Regions from separate parts of the Staphylococcus sp. HMSC071G07 genome, predicted to be linked through region 4. Evidence: predicted binding sites of a transcription regulator. Region 4 holds the regulator's gene; each other region holds the start of a gene.
What was found. The regulator Rex, encoded in region 4, represses fermentation and respiration genes when NADH is low (regulators of the CRP and FNR family bind a similar motif). The targets are predictions, from matches to a motif close to TTGTGAAATATTTCACAA.

Region 1 (3,217 bases), on a different contig from region 4:
TGTATCTGGGAAGAACCCAACTATTCCTACGAAGAAGAAGACGAAGAAGACATTCGTCACTTCCCACACCGGATTTAAATACCGTGCAATGAGGTGATTAATACGTTTATCTTGATGTGTAATCTTCGCATGTAACGTGAAGAATCCTGCCCCATAATCTATTGAACCGATGATGATATAGCAGAACAAGAATAGCGATAAGACTAATATGCCTACATGTGCGTAATCCATTAATGGTCACCTCTTTCTGAGGAAAGTTCGTCGATCTCTTTGTAAGCAGGTTTGTTTCTGAACATCCGAATCAGCACGTAAGATGCAGTAACAAGAAGGACTAAATAAAGTAATCCAAACAGAATCGTTACTAACGTGAGTCCACCTGCTTGTGTTGCTGCTTGTGCCACTTTCATATAACCTCTAATAATCCACGGTTGACGTCCTTGTTCAGTTAAGAACCAACCAAATTCAATCGCTAATAGTGCAGCTGGACCCGTTAGAATTGCTGCATAAAGCAATGGTTTCTTGAAAGTCCAATGACGTAAGCGTTTAAAAATCATCGTAATAATAAATACGGCTGAGACGATGAAACAGAACACGCCCATTGCGACCATCAAATCAAAGTAGTAATGGACAATCATCGGTGGGAGTTCACTCGCTTTAAAGTCGTTTAAGCCTTTCACTTTCGTATTCACGTTATTATCAGCTAAGAAGCTAAGTAAGCCAGGTATTTTGACTGCGCCTGAAACTTCTTGTTTATCTTCATCCAGTACACCGAAGAATACGAGATCAGACTTACTTTGGGTATCAAAGTGCCATTCATACGCAGCGAGTTTCTCCGGTTGTTCTTGATGGAGGAATTTCGCTGACATATCTCCAGCAAGCATAGAACCTAACGTGAAGATCAAACCGAGAATCATCGTTAATTTTAAAGCTTTTTTATGATAAGCGGCGTCTTTCTTAAATTTATTCTTTAACAGTTTAAAAGCAGCAATCGTTGCGAGAACGAAAGCCATCGTCATTAAGGCCGTTGCAACGACGTGGAATGATCTCACTAAGAACGAATCATTAAACATCGCAGCCCACGGTTCGACGTTAATCATTCTGCCATTCTTCATTTCAAATCCTGCGGGTGTATTCATGAAAGAGTTAACTGAGGTGATAAACAATGCTGAGAAGGAACCACCAAGTATCACGGGGATACTAATAATAAGATGGGTCCACTGACTTTTGAAACGATCCCAAGTGTAGAGGTAAATACTCAAGAAGATCGCTTCAAAGAAGAATGCGAACGTCTCCATAAAGAGTGGTAGTGCGATGACATGTCCACCAATCTTCATAAAGGACGGCCATAATAGAGAAAGTTGTAAACCTATAATCGTACCTGTAACAACACCTACTGCAACGGTGATCGTGTAACCTTTTACCCAACGCTTCGCTAAAGTTAAATATTCAGGATCTTTCTTCTTGATCCCTAGAAATTCAGCGATAGCAAACATGAGTGGCATACCTACACCAATCGTTGCGAATATAATATGAACTGCGAGCGTCATTCCTGTGAGAAAACGTGCAATTTCAACTGAATCCATAATATCACCTATATTTATATAAATATCATTGAGTTCTTACTCATGATTCTGTTAAATTATAAATCGACTACTATACCAAATGAAATCAATTTGTTCATAAATTAAATGACAAATCTTTGACAACGCGCGGTTCAGACCCCTTTCGTCTGTTCAACGATTATGCTAATCTGTAATTATTCTAAGCTTAAAAGGAGTAACACTATGAGTGAAATTGTTATTTATACCCAAGATGATTGTCCACCTTGCACATTTGTAAAAAATTACTTAGCTGAACATAACGTTGACTATACTGAAAAGAATATTAATCATGGTCCATATCGTAATGAGATGATAGATTATGATGCGTCTGCGACACCATTTATTCTGTTAAATGGAGAGCCTATGTATTCTGTAGATATGGATAAAATCAATCACGCGTTTAGCATTGAGTAGAAGATTTATACTATTTTCGACAGAAATGAATATACTACTATCATTCCTGATTCTATACGTCGCTAAACATGGATAATATTGAGAAAAGGCGTTATGCTAAATCATCATATAAAAGAGTAGACGGAGTCAGCCCAATCCCAGACTATAGAAACACGACTTTTCTATCTTACTACCTACTAAAAAGAGCTTAAGCTGAAGCTATTCGCATTCAACTTAAGCTCTTATTTTTTATCAATCATAGTTATAAAAACAACTTATTTCGTATAAGATTGAACTAAATCTTCTACCTCATCAGCAGAAACACAATCAAGTGCACGATTTGCGAGTTCACGCATTTCGTTCTGACTTAAACCTTTGATTTGGCGACGTGCTTTGAGTACAGATGTCGCACTCATAGAGAACTCATCTAAGCCGAGACCGAGTAAGACTGGAATAGCAGTAGCATCGCCAGCCATTTCACCACACATACCTGTCCATTTACCTTCTTGATGTGAAGCATCAATAACTTGTTTAACAAGGCGTAAAATGGATGGATTGTATGGTTGGTAAAGATAAGAAACACGTTCTGACATGCGGTCTGCTGCCATCGTATATTGAATCAAGTCGTTTGTACCGATACTAAAGAAGTCAACTTCTTTCGCAAAGACATCAGCTAATGCAGCTGTAGCTGGAATTTCAACCATGATACCAAGTTCAATATCCTCAGCCACTTCAACGCCTTCTTTAATTAACTTCTCTTTTTCTTCGTTTAAAAGTGCTTTCGCATCACGGAATTCCTGAACCGTTGCAACCATTGGGAACATGATGCTCAACTTACCATACGTTGACGCACGTAATAACGCACGAAGTTGTGGTTTGAATATTTCTGGTTCATTCAGACATAGACGAATTGCTCTGTAACCTAAGAATGGATTCATTTCTTCAGGCAGATTTAAATATGGTAACTCTTTATCTCCGCCGATATCCAACGTACGAACAACGACGCGTTTACCATCCATTTCTTCTAACACGGATTTGTACGCTTCAAATTGTTCATCTTCTGACGGCATTTCGTCTCTGCCCATATATAAGAATTCTGTACGGTATAAGCCAATACCTTCAGCACCATTGTCCATTACACCATCAAGGTCTTTAGGTGTACCAATGTTTGCCGCAAGCTCGACGTTAACGCCGTCTACTGTTGTTGTTTCTTCGTCACGTAA
Region 2 (3,217 bases), on a different contig from region 4:
CCCAATTAAAGTAGCAGAACTATCTGAATTGACACCTTTAATCGGCAAGAAAGTCATCGTTGGAGATCTAGAGATAGGATTATTTTTAACTGAATCTGGAGAAATTCATGCGATTAACAATATTTGTCCTCACAAACAAGGACCACTGTCAGAAAGTACAGTCAGCGGGGAGTATGTCTATTGTCCCTTACATGATCAGAAGATTGATTTAAACACAGGCGAAGTCCAAGAACCTGATACAGGATGTGTGTCAGTTTACGAGGTGACTGTAGATAATGGAGATGTCTATATATGTCTGTAGCACCTAAAGTGTATCTCGTGGGTGCTGGACCGGGTGACCCAAACTTATTAACACGTCGAGCGGAACACTTGTTATATAAAGCTGACGTCGTACTTTATGATCGTCTGGTTAATCCATTTATCTTGCAGTTGACGCGTCCTGATGCGCAGCTAATCAATGTAGGTAAGATTCCTTATCATCCTACGACGAAGCAAGAAGAAATCAATCAACAACTGATTGCCAGTGCTGAGAAGCATGGATGTGTAGTGAGATTGAAAGGTGGCGATCCTGCGATCTTTGGACGGCTACAAGAAGAGGTTGAAGCACTTGAACAAGAGAACATCGATTACGAGGTAGTACCAGGAGTTACGAGTGCGAGTGCTGCAGTCGCTACCTTGAGTATCGGTCTGACGTCTCGTCGTTTGTCGAACAGCGTGACGTACTGTACTGGTCAAGCAATTATCGACACGCCCGAGCGCTTCGTTTCGATGATGCAGCAAGGCACTTTAGCGATTTATATGGGTATTAAAAGGATTGGACAAATCATGTCGACCATTCAACAAGAGACTGACATAGATTATCCAGTGAATGTTATTTTTCAAGCATCGTATGAACGTGAACAGGTGATTAAAGGTCATGTCTCAACGATTGCATCACAAGTAGAGGACAGTGACGTTGATGGCCCAGGTCTCATTCTCATAGGGCCTGTGTTAGATTTAGAGAAGATGTTTAACACGAAGGTCTCAACACCTGAACTACTTCAAGGCAATCGAACAGCTAACATCGCTCGTGCATTTGAAATTTATGAAGAAGGTCGCACTGCATTTTTAGACATTGATCCTCATTGCGATTATCATCCGTCGCAACTCGCGTTGATTCAGCATATCAAAGAAACGTTATTGTAATTTATATCTATAAATTGAGTGGCACTCTAGCAATTGGAAACAATCCAATTCGCTGGGGTGTCTTTTTCAATTTTAATACCGCTACAAAGTGCATTGCTACAAGGGGTAAGGGAGTTCTATGAGGCAAATAGGCAAATCCCTAATATGAGGGTCTTGTGAAAAAATGTACAATAAATTAACAAGTTATTAAAACATATCATTACTTTTTAATAGATAAGAGTGAAAGGCGTACGGAAAGTAAAAGATTATGCAGTGGCGATTCACTCAGAGAAACAGGGCATGTTTGAGAGGATGTTATGAAATGAAGAAATTTAAAACGAACTTTTTCAAACCAACAGAGAAGTTCAACGGCAACTGGTCCGTATTAGAACATAAGAGTAGAGAATGGGAGAAGATGTATCGTGAGCGTTGGAGTCACGATAAAGTTGTACGTACGACACACGGTGTAAACTGTACAGGCTCCTGTTCATGGAAAGTATTTGTTAAGAACGGCGTGATTACGTGGGAGAACCAACAGACTGACTACCCAAGCTGTGGTCCCGATATGCCTGAGTTTGAACCACGCGGCTGTCCACGTGGTGCGTCATTCTCATGGTACGAATATAGCCCATTACGTATTCGCTATCCATACATTCGTGGCAAATTGTGGGAATTGTGGGTTGAAGCGTTAAAAGAACACGATAATAACACGGTCGCTGCATGGGCGTCTATCGTTGAAGATGATGAGAAAGCACGTACTTACAAACAAGCGAGAGGTAAAGGTGGACTCATCCGTACAAATTGGAAAGACGTATCTAAACTCATCGCAGCACAAATTATTTATACGATTAAGAAATATGGTCCAGACCGTATCGCCGGATTCACTCCAATTCCAGCCATGTCGATGTTGAGCTATGCTTCCGGTGCGCGCTTTGTCAGCTTACTTGGTGGGGAAATGTTGAGTTTCTACGACTGGTATGCCGATTTACCACCAGCTTCACCACAAATTTGGGGTGAACAAACTGATGTGCCGGAATCTAGTGACTGGTACAATGCTTCTTACATTGTGATGTGGGGATCTAACGTACCGTTAACTCGTACACCAGATGCGCACTTTATGACAGAGGTGCGTTACAGAGGAACGAAAGTTGTATCAGTCGCTCCTGACTATGCGGAAAATGTTAAGTTCGCTGACAACTGGCTGGCACCACATCCTGGTACAGACGCTGCCGTTGCGCAAGCGATGACACACGTCATTTTACAAGAATTCTACGAAGATCAACCTTCAGAACACTTCATCAACTATGCAAAACAATACACAGATATGCCATTCGTCATCATGCTCGACGAAGATGAACAAGGACTCAAAGCAGGCCGTTTCTTACGTGTCAATGATCTCGGTCAAGAGACTGCAAATAGCGAATGGAAACCAGTGGTATTCGACGCTTTAACTCAACAACTCGTTGTTCCAAACGGTACGATGGGTCAACGTTGGGAAGAAGGTAAGAAATGGAATCTGAAGTTAGAGACTGAAGATGGTACTAAGATTGATCCAGCACTGTCTATTACTGATAGTGATTACGAGTTACAAACAATCAACTTCCCATACTTCGATAACGAAGGAAACGGAGTATTCCAACGCCCAATTCCAACGCATAAAGTCACATTAGCAGACGGTTCAACACGTTATGTGACTACGATTTACGACCTTATGGCAAGTCAATATGGTATTAAACGATTTGATCATGAACTCGAAGCGAAAGGCTATGACGATGCATCATCTCATTACACACCAGCATGGCAAGAGCAAATCACAGGTGTGAAAGCAGATGTTGTAGCACAAGTAGGTCGTGAATTTGCACAGAACGCAATCGATACGAAAGGGCGTTCTATGATTATCATGGGTGCCGGTATCAACCACTGGTTCAACTCAGATACGATTTATCGAGCAGTATTAAACCTTGTCTTACTGTGCGGATGCCAAGGTGTTAACGGCGGCGGTTGGGCGCACTACGTGGGTCAAGAGAAATGTCGTCCGATTGAAGGTTGGAAT
Region 3 (3,217 bases), on a different contig from region 4:
TCATCCATTTCCTTTAACGTCATAGAACCTTTGTCCCAAAGCGTCAATAGAATTAGAACTTCCTCTTTAGATAACTCGTATTCGCTTTGAACACTGTTGAAGATCGCTTCAACATCTTTAAATAAAGATTCAAGTTCTAAAATATTCGTCACCTTTTGTTCAGTCGTGTTCCCCATCAAACATTCCTCCAATCATAGATTTTATCGATAAAGAAAAAATTAATTTATATAAAATGTAGAACACTGTAGAAGAAGTGTTACTTTACAATAACATCCCTACGCATCATGAAGTAACACTTTACATTCTACAGTTTAAAATGACTATATGTTAAATGCAATGTAAATAGTTTGTCTAAAGAGATATAGTAAATTCACAAAACATTTTATATTAAATTAATCTCATTATCATTTTAAGATCAATCTATGATTTATGCAATTATATGGTTTTGAATTTTATCTTGCATTTCTTTAAGCACTTGTGCTGACTTATCAAATTGCGCTTGTTCCTCTTCACTTAACGGGGATTCAAAGATACGTTGCGCACCATCACGAGTTACTAATGTTGGAACGCCAATGTATACATCTTCTTGTCCATATTCACCTTCTAGATAGCTAGATACAGTGAGGACTTTCTTTTGGTTAAAGAGGATGGCTTTAGTAATGTGTAATAAGCCCATCGCAATTCCGTAGTAAGTCGCACCTTTGGCTTCAATAATTTCATATGCTGCATCACGTGTACGTACGAAGATTTCTTCAATGCGTTTTTCACGTTTTTTATCATTTTTTAAAATATCAAATAAAGGTTGACCTGCGATATTTGCTTGTGACCATACAGCTAACTCTGAATCACCATGTTCGCCGATAATTTGACCGTGGACACTACCTGGAGATACACCAAATTCTTCAGCGAGTTCAAATTTGAAACGCGCAGTATCTAGGATTGTGCCAGAACCGATAACACGTTCTTTCGGTAAACCTGATACTTTATAAGTGACATAAGTTAAGATGTCGACAGGGTTTGTCGCGATAAGGAAGATACCGTCGAAACCACTGTTCATGATTTCTGTCACGATAGATTTAAAGATCTTCGTATTTTTCTCAACTAAGTCTAAACGTGTCTCACCTGGTTTCTGAGCCGCTCCAGCAGTGATAACTACGATATCAGCATCTGAACAATCGCTATATTGACCTGCTTTAACAGTCACGCGTGAATCACCATAAGGGGCACCATGGTTGAGGTCCATTACGTCACCTTTCACTTTATCTTCATTGAGATCGATGATGACAAGCTCGTCTGCTACACCTTTCGCTACCATTGCAAATGCGTAGCTTGAACCTACTGCACCGTCTCCAACTAATACTACTTTATTACCTTTCGTACGTTCCATACTTACTCTCTCCTATCACAAAACTTTGTATAACTATGTGATTTATTTCACAAATTAAATATACCAAATATTTCTATAAAAAGCAAGATTAATAGCTTTATGTAAAATTTTCGTCACTATATAATTACTCACGCTTACAGTATGTTTATACATTTGCCAACTTTTCAAACAAGGATTGTTCGAGTCATCTTACAAAACCTAAAAAAGACTAGAACTTCACAGACACTTAAAATACACAAGCGCTAAGTGTGAAATCCTAGTCTTCCGATACCTTCATGGCATTATAATTTTAAACGATCCATGTGAGCTTACCCTTTATCATTAGTCAGTCGAATTAACTTGATTTTCGTCATCAATGATGAACCCAAGATTGCTGACACTGTTATTTAAGAAAGCTAGAATGTAACGCATCACTTCATCTCTTTCCGGTTCGTTATGGACTTCATGATACAGTCCAGACCATTCTTTATAGTACAGTTCTGGTGTAGCTACCTTCACTTTCACTTCACGCATCACATCTATATCAGCAATCTTATCTTCTGTCCCTAGCATCAAGAGCAACGGTAATGATTTAATATCTTTCAAATGCTCTACGGTTTCTTTCATAATTTCAGTTACTTCTTTGTACCAGTAATATGTCACTTTACGCAACATCATTTGATCATCTTCAGTTTCCTCAATTACTTCTTCATTACGCGTTAAATCACGTGCTTCAATTCCAATATTAAAGCGTGTATCTTTCGCTAACTTTCCAATATTTGAAAGTATTTTATCTTTACGCGTCTTAGCCGTTTTCGTAAATTCTAACAGTGGAGAAACGAGTAATAGGCCTTCAATCGGTACCTCAGTCTTTTCCAATAAATTGAGCGCAATAAGTCCGCCTAGACCCACGCCGAGGAGATATGTAGGTAACTTGTACTCGTTCGCAATGCGGATCCACTCAAGGACAGCTTCATGATAAACATCGAAACTCTCGATTTGTCCTTTATTTGCACGAGAAGTCTGACCTTGTCCAGGTAAATCGCCCATGATGACATGATAGCCTTGGCGTCGCAACATCGTGATGAGATATGCATATCGACCTGTGTGTTCTAACATATTATGCGCGATGACGATGACGCCTTTCGCCTCGCTTTCAGTTTCCCATTTCCACATGTCTTCTAAATCCCTTCTTCTTCAAGTTCTTATTCTTTATTGTATCAAACTCTGTTTCCGTATTTCCACGTTCAACCTACTCTCCTTTTTAAAATACTTCACTTTCTTTCTAAACACACTTAATCTGATTGTTTAAGGCCTTAACAACTATTTTCTTTATTTTATAGGTAAAAGGCTAAACGTCCCGCGTCGCAATTTCTATCACACTTTTAATGTTTGAAAATTTCCAAATTGTGTAAATTATGTGTTTGTAAACGATTTCACTACTATTCATTTCATGCTACACTATATGAAAGGCACAATATTTCTAAAGGAATGGGAGGAATTTCAATGCCACTAGTGAAAGATTTTTTTATAGGTATATCTAATAATACTTTTTTAAACAAACTCGCTAAGAGTATCGGCCCTACACTAGGAGCAAATCGAGTAGTAGCTGGAAACACGATGGACCAGCTCATCGATACAATTCAAAAGCTCAACGACAAAGGGATTACAGTGACAGTAGATAAACTGGGAGAATTCGTTGAGAATGAAGGCGAAGCCATCTTAGCGAAACATGAAATCCTCGAAGTCATGTACGCGATCAACAACCATAATGTCGATGCGCACATGTCAGTGAAACTCAGTCAACTCGGATCTGAGTTCGATTTAGAATTAGCTTATCGTAATTTAAGA
Region 4 (3,217 bases):
AAGATTCGTGAGGTACTTTCACGACGCCAAATGCAGATAATGTAAATAGCCCAATACTTTGAACTGCAATGGCAATTAATAACGCGTAGAACATCTTGTTGTTCTTCTGGACATACATGTCACGGAATCCACCAGCGAGACAGAATCTCGTACGCTGCATAATAAACCCGAGTAGTATACCGACGATAATCCCTGTTAAGATCAACCAGTTCATAACTTCACTCCCTATTCCCGATAAAACTAATATGATTAATAACAATAATAATACTATAATATTACTATTTCAAGACTTCTGTCTAACATTATTTTTGATATATTTCGTGTTTGAGATAAAAGTGAAGATGTATACTATCAAAACGAGTGACAAGCTTGCTTCAGCGCATAACAAAAGAGCGGAACCTTAATGAGTTCCGCTCTTTGAATAAAATATATGTTCATTTGTGCTGGTGACATGAGCCTTTTAACCCTAGCTACATCGTCAAAGTTCTTAAATTAACGATCTAGTTGGTCAATATTCTCAATTGTCTTCACTGAACCACCGTCAACAGTTACGACCACACTAAAGTTATTTGTCGTATCTGAGTCATATACGAGGTCGTCACCTTCGTAATCGTCAGGTTCACTATACACATCGATGTACTCACTCTTGCTGACACCGTGAGGCGCAATCGCAACTTGTTCAACTTCATCGTCATCATTGTAGTAAACGGCTAGATCATGATACTGCTTGAAGACGTGGTCGCGTCCATCGACTTCACCTTCAGGATGGCCAAGTTTCTTCTCAACTTGCTCTCTCGACATACCATTATTAATACCGTTGTAGCCTTGTTTAGATGGTGCTTTCATATAGTTTTTATCAAAGTGATCACTGAATACGTCTACTTTTGCTGCATCAGGGTCTGTCGGATTATCTGCTGGGTCGTCCTTTTTATCCTTATCGCTAGAACTATCATCAGAATCACTAGACTTCGATTTGTTTGAGTCTTTCTTAGATGCATGTTGTGACTGCTTGTGATCGTCTGATTTGTTCGTATAGTGATCATAAAGTTTATAGGCACCAAAGATGAGCGCTGCAAGAATCGCTAAGAAGATGATTGTTGAAATCACAATCCACACTTTAGAGCCGCCTCGTTTGTCTGGCTCTTGTTGATATGTATGTGGTGTTTGACGTGTTTGTTGATGTGCGCCATAAGATTGAGAAGCCGAAGACTGTGTAGCTTGATGCGCACGACCTTGGTTGCCGCCTTGATGATGTTGTTGCTGTGTAGATGTGTGTTGAGAATCATGTTGTTGTGATTGTGTTTGTTCCTTATCTTGATTTTGTGATGTTTGTTGAGAAACATTTGCATTTCTGAGTGGTGCGCCACAATTTACACAGAACTTTTGATTTTCTGAGTTTTTATGGCCGCAATTGGTGCAGAAGACCATTGTTATACATACCCCTTTCAATCGTATTACGAAAAATGTGACATTTATTTTTAGAGCTAATAAAAATAGGATAATAACAGAATGTAGTAATCATTATCCCATTCTCACTAGCTTTAATCTTAACTTTGATAATTCTTCATAAAGAATAGTAGTGACTGCAATTCGATACCTAAATCAATTTGATGAACTTGCACAGATTCTGGAGTCTCAATACGTGCAGGTGAGAAATTCAGAATTCCCTTGACCCCTGCTTCCACCAATTGATTGGCGACATGCTGAGCTGCAGATTCAGGTGTCGTCAGAATCACCACATCTATCGCTTCATGCGCCAAAGTCTCTTGCAGTTGATCCATATGTTTTACAGCAACACTACCGATTTGTTTGCCGATAATCTCATCTCGGATATCAAACGCCTCAGTAATCGTCATTTCATCATGGATAGAGAAGTTGTACGTGAGTAAGGCTTTACCGAGGTTACCGACACCGACGAGAGCAATCTTAATATCTTGGTTCTCGTTAATTTCATTTTTAAAAAAGTTTAACAAACTATCGATGTTATAACCATAGCCTTTCTTGCCTAACTCTCCAAAGTAGGAAAAATCACGACGTATCGTTGCTGAATCTATATTTAGACCCTCGCTAATGGTCTTAGAATTAACTCGATCAATTCCCTTTGCTTTCAAGGTATTGACGAATCTATAATATAAAGGTAAACGCTTTAAAGTAGCGCGAGGAATCTTATCGCTATGAATAGCCATTTGGGCTTCCTCCTCAATATGAGTCTTCTATTAATAGAACTATTACTCTTAGATAAAAATTAATGGTTATAGTAATAGAGATGTACAAGTATAAGTTACATATTTTGAAACACTTACACTTTAACACTTTACTATTACTACTATTTTTATCTTTATGAATGGTAAATAGAATTAAATAATAAGCAAAGAAGATATAATTATTTCTTTGCCCTTAGTAAGAGTCAATTTGGATTTCGTTTTCCCAAGACGATTTGACACGCTTGAGAGATTAAGATCACAACGAAAATCCATTTTTGGAGCTATACAAGCGACAAAAATTAGTTGAGTGTGATCCTCTAAGCAAGGGAAAATCGTCAAAGTGAAAACGTGTTATTTTTTCTATTTTACCCTCAATCTAAAAAATATTATACCTTAATACTTTATGAAAATAAACAACTCTTATTTTATCCAAAACCTTAATAATGTAGAATATGAAAGTGAGTGAGGTGCAAAGCAGAATGATTCTATTACAACTCAACCATATTACTAAATCATTCGACGGCGAAGACATCTTCAATGATGTCAATTTCGAAGTAAAAAGCGGCGAGCGCATCGGTATCGTTGGACGAAACGGCGCCGGTAAGTCCACATTAATGAAGATAATTGCTGGCGTAGAGGACTATGACTCAGGTCACATTTCCAAAGTGAAAGACTTGAAACTTGGTTACCTCACCCAACAAATGACGCTCGATACAGAACAGACGGTCTTCGAAGCCATGTCGCAACCGTTTGAATACATCATTTCATTAGAAGAACGTATGCGTGAAGAAACAGAGTGGCTCGCTCAACACGCAGACGACTACGAAAGTTCAGAGTATCAAGAACATATTGCGACTTACGAGAAACTCTCTAACGACTTTGAGCAGCGTGAAGGCTACCAATATCAGAGCAAGATCAAGACTGTGCTACACGGTTTGTCCTTTACGGAGACAGATTTCGACCGCCCTATCAACGACTTTAGCGGTGGTCAGAAGACGCGACTCTCTCTTGCG

Region 1: the regulator Rex is predicted to act here: its motif matches at 1,689-1,706, upstream of HMPREF2802_RS04975 (cytochrome ubiquinol oxidase subunit I).
Region 2: the regulator Rex is predicted to act here: its motif matches at 1,339-1,356, upstream of HMPREF2802_RS09100 (nitrate reductase subunit alpha).
Region 3: the regulator Rex is predicted to act here: its motif matches at 1,423-1,440, upstream of HMPREF2802_RS04065 (L-lactate dehydrogenase).

Annotation. Positions count from the first base shown of each region.
Region 1 is NZ_KV804768.1:135,369-138,585, forward strand. It holds gene HMPREF2802_RS04970 (cytochrome d ubiquinol oxidase subunit II) at 1-231, opposite strand, end outside; gene HMPREF2802_RS04975 (cytochrome ubiquinol oxidase subunit I) at 231-1,583, opposite strand; gene HMPREF2802_RS04980 (glutaredoxin family protein) at 1,785-2,015, shown strand; gene ptsP (phosphoenolpyruvate--protein phosphotransferase) at 2,270-3,217, opposite strand, start outside.
Region 2 is NZ_KV804783.1:62,690-65,906, forward strand. It holds gene nirD (nitrite reductase small subunit NirD) at 1-301, shown strand, start outside; gene cobA (uroporphyrinogen-III C-methyltransferase) at 292-1,185, shown strand; gene HMPREF2802_RS09100 (nitrate reductase subunit alpha) at 1,487-3,217, shown strand, end outside.
Region 3 is NZ_KV804766.1:30,672-33,888, reverse strand. It holds gene HMPREF2802_RS04070 (transcriptional regulator, SarA/Rot family) at 1-176, opposite strand, end outside; gene HMPREF2802_RS04065 (L-lactate dehydrogenase) at 428-1,387, opposite strand; gene HMPREF2802_RS04060 (alpha/beta fold hydrolase) at 1,709-2,542, opposite strand; gene HMPREF2802_RS04055 (proline dehydrogenase family protein) at 2,873-3,217, shown strand, end outside.
Region 4 is NZ_KV804774.1:18,988-22,204, reverse strand. It holds gene HMPREF2802_RS07885 (YeeE/YedE family protein) at 1-214, opposite strand, end outside; gene HMPREF2802_RS07880 (zinc ribbon domain-containing protein) at 493-1,428, opposite strand; gene HMPREF2802_RS07875 (redox-sensing transcriptional repressor Rex) at 1,548-2,186, opposite strand; gene HMPREF2802_RS07870 (ABC-F family ATP-binding cassette domain-containing protein) at 2,684-3,217, shown strand, end outside.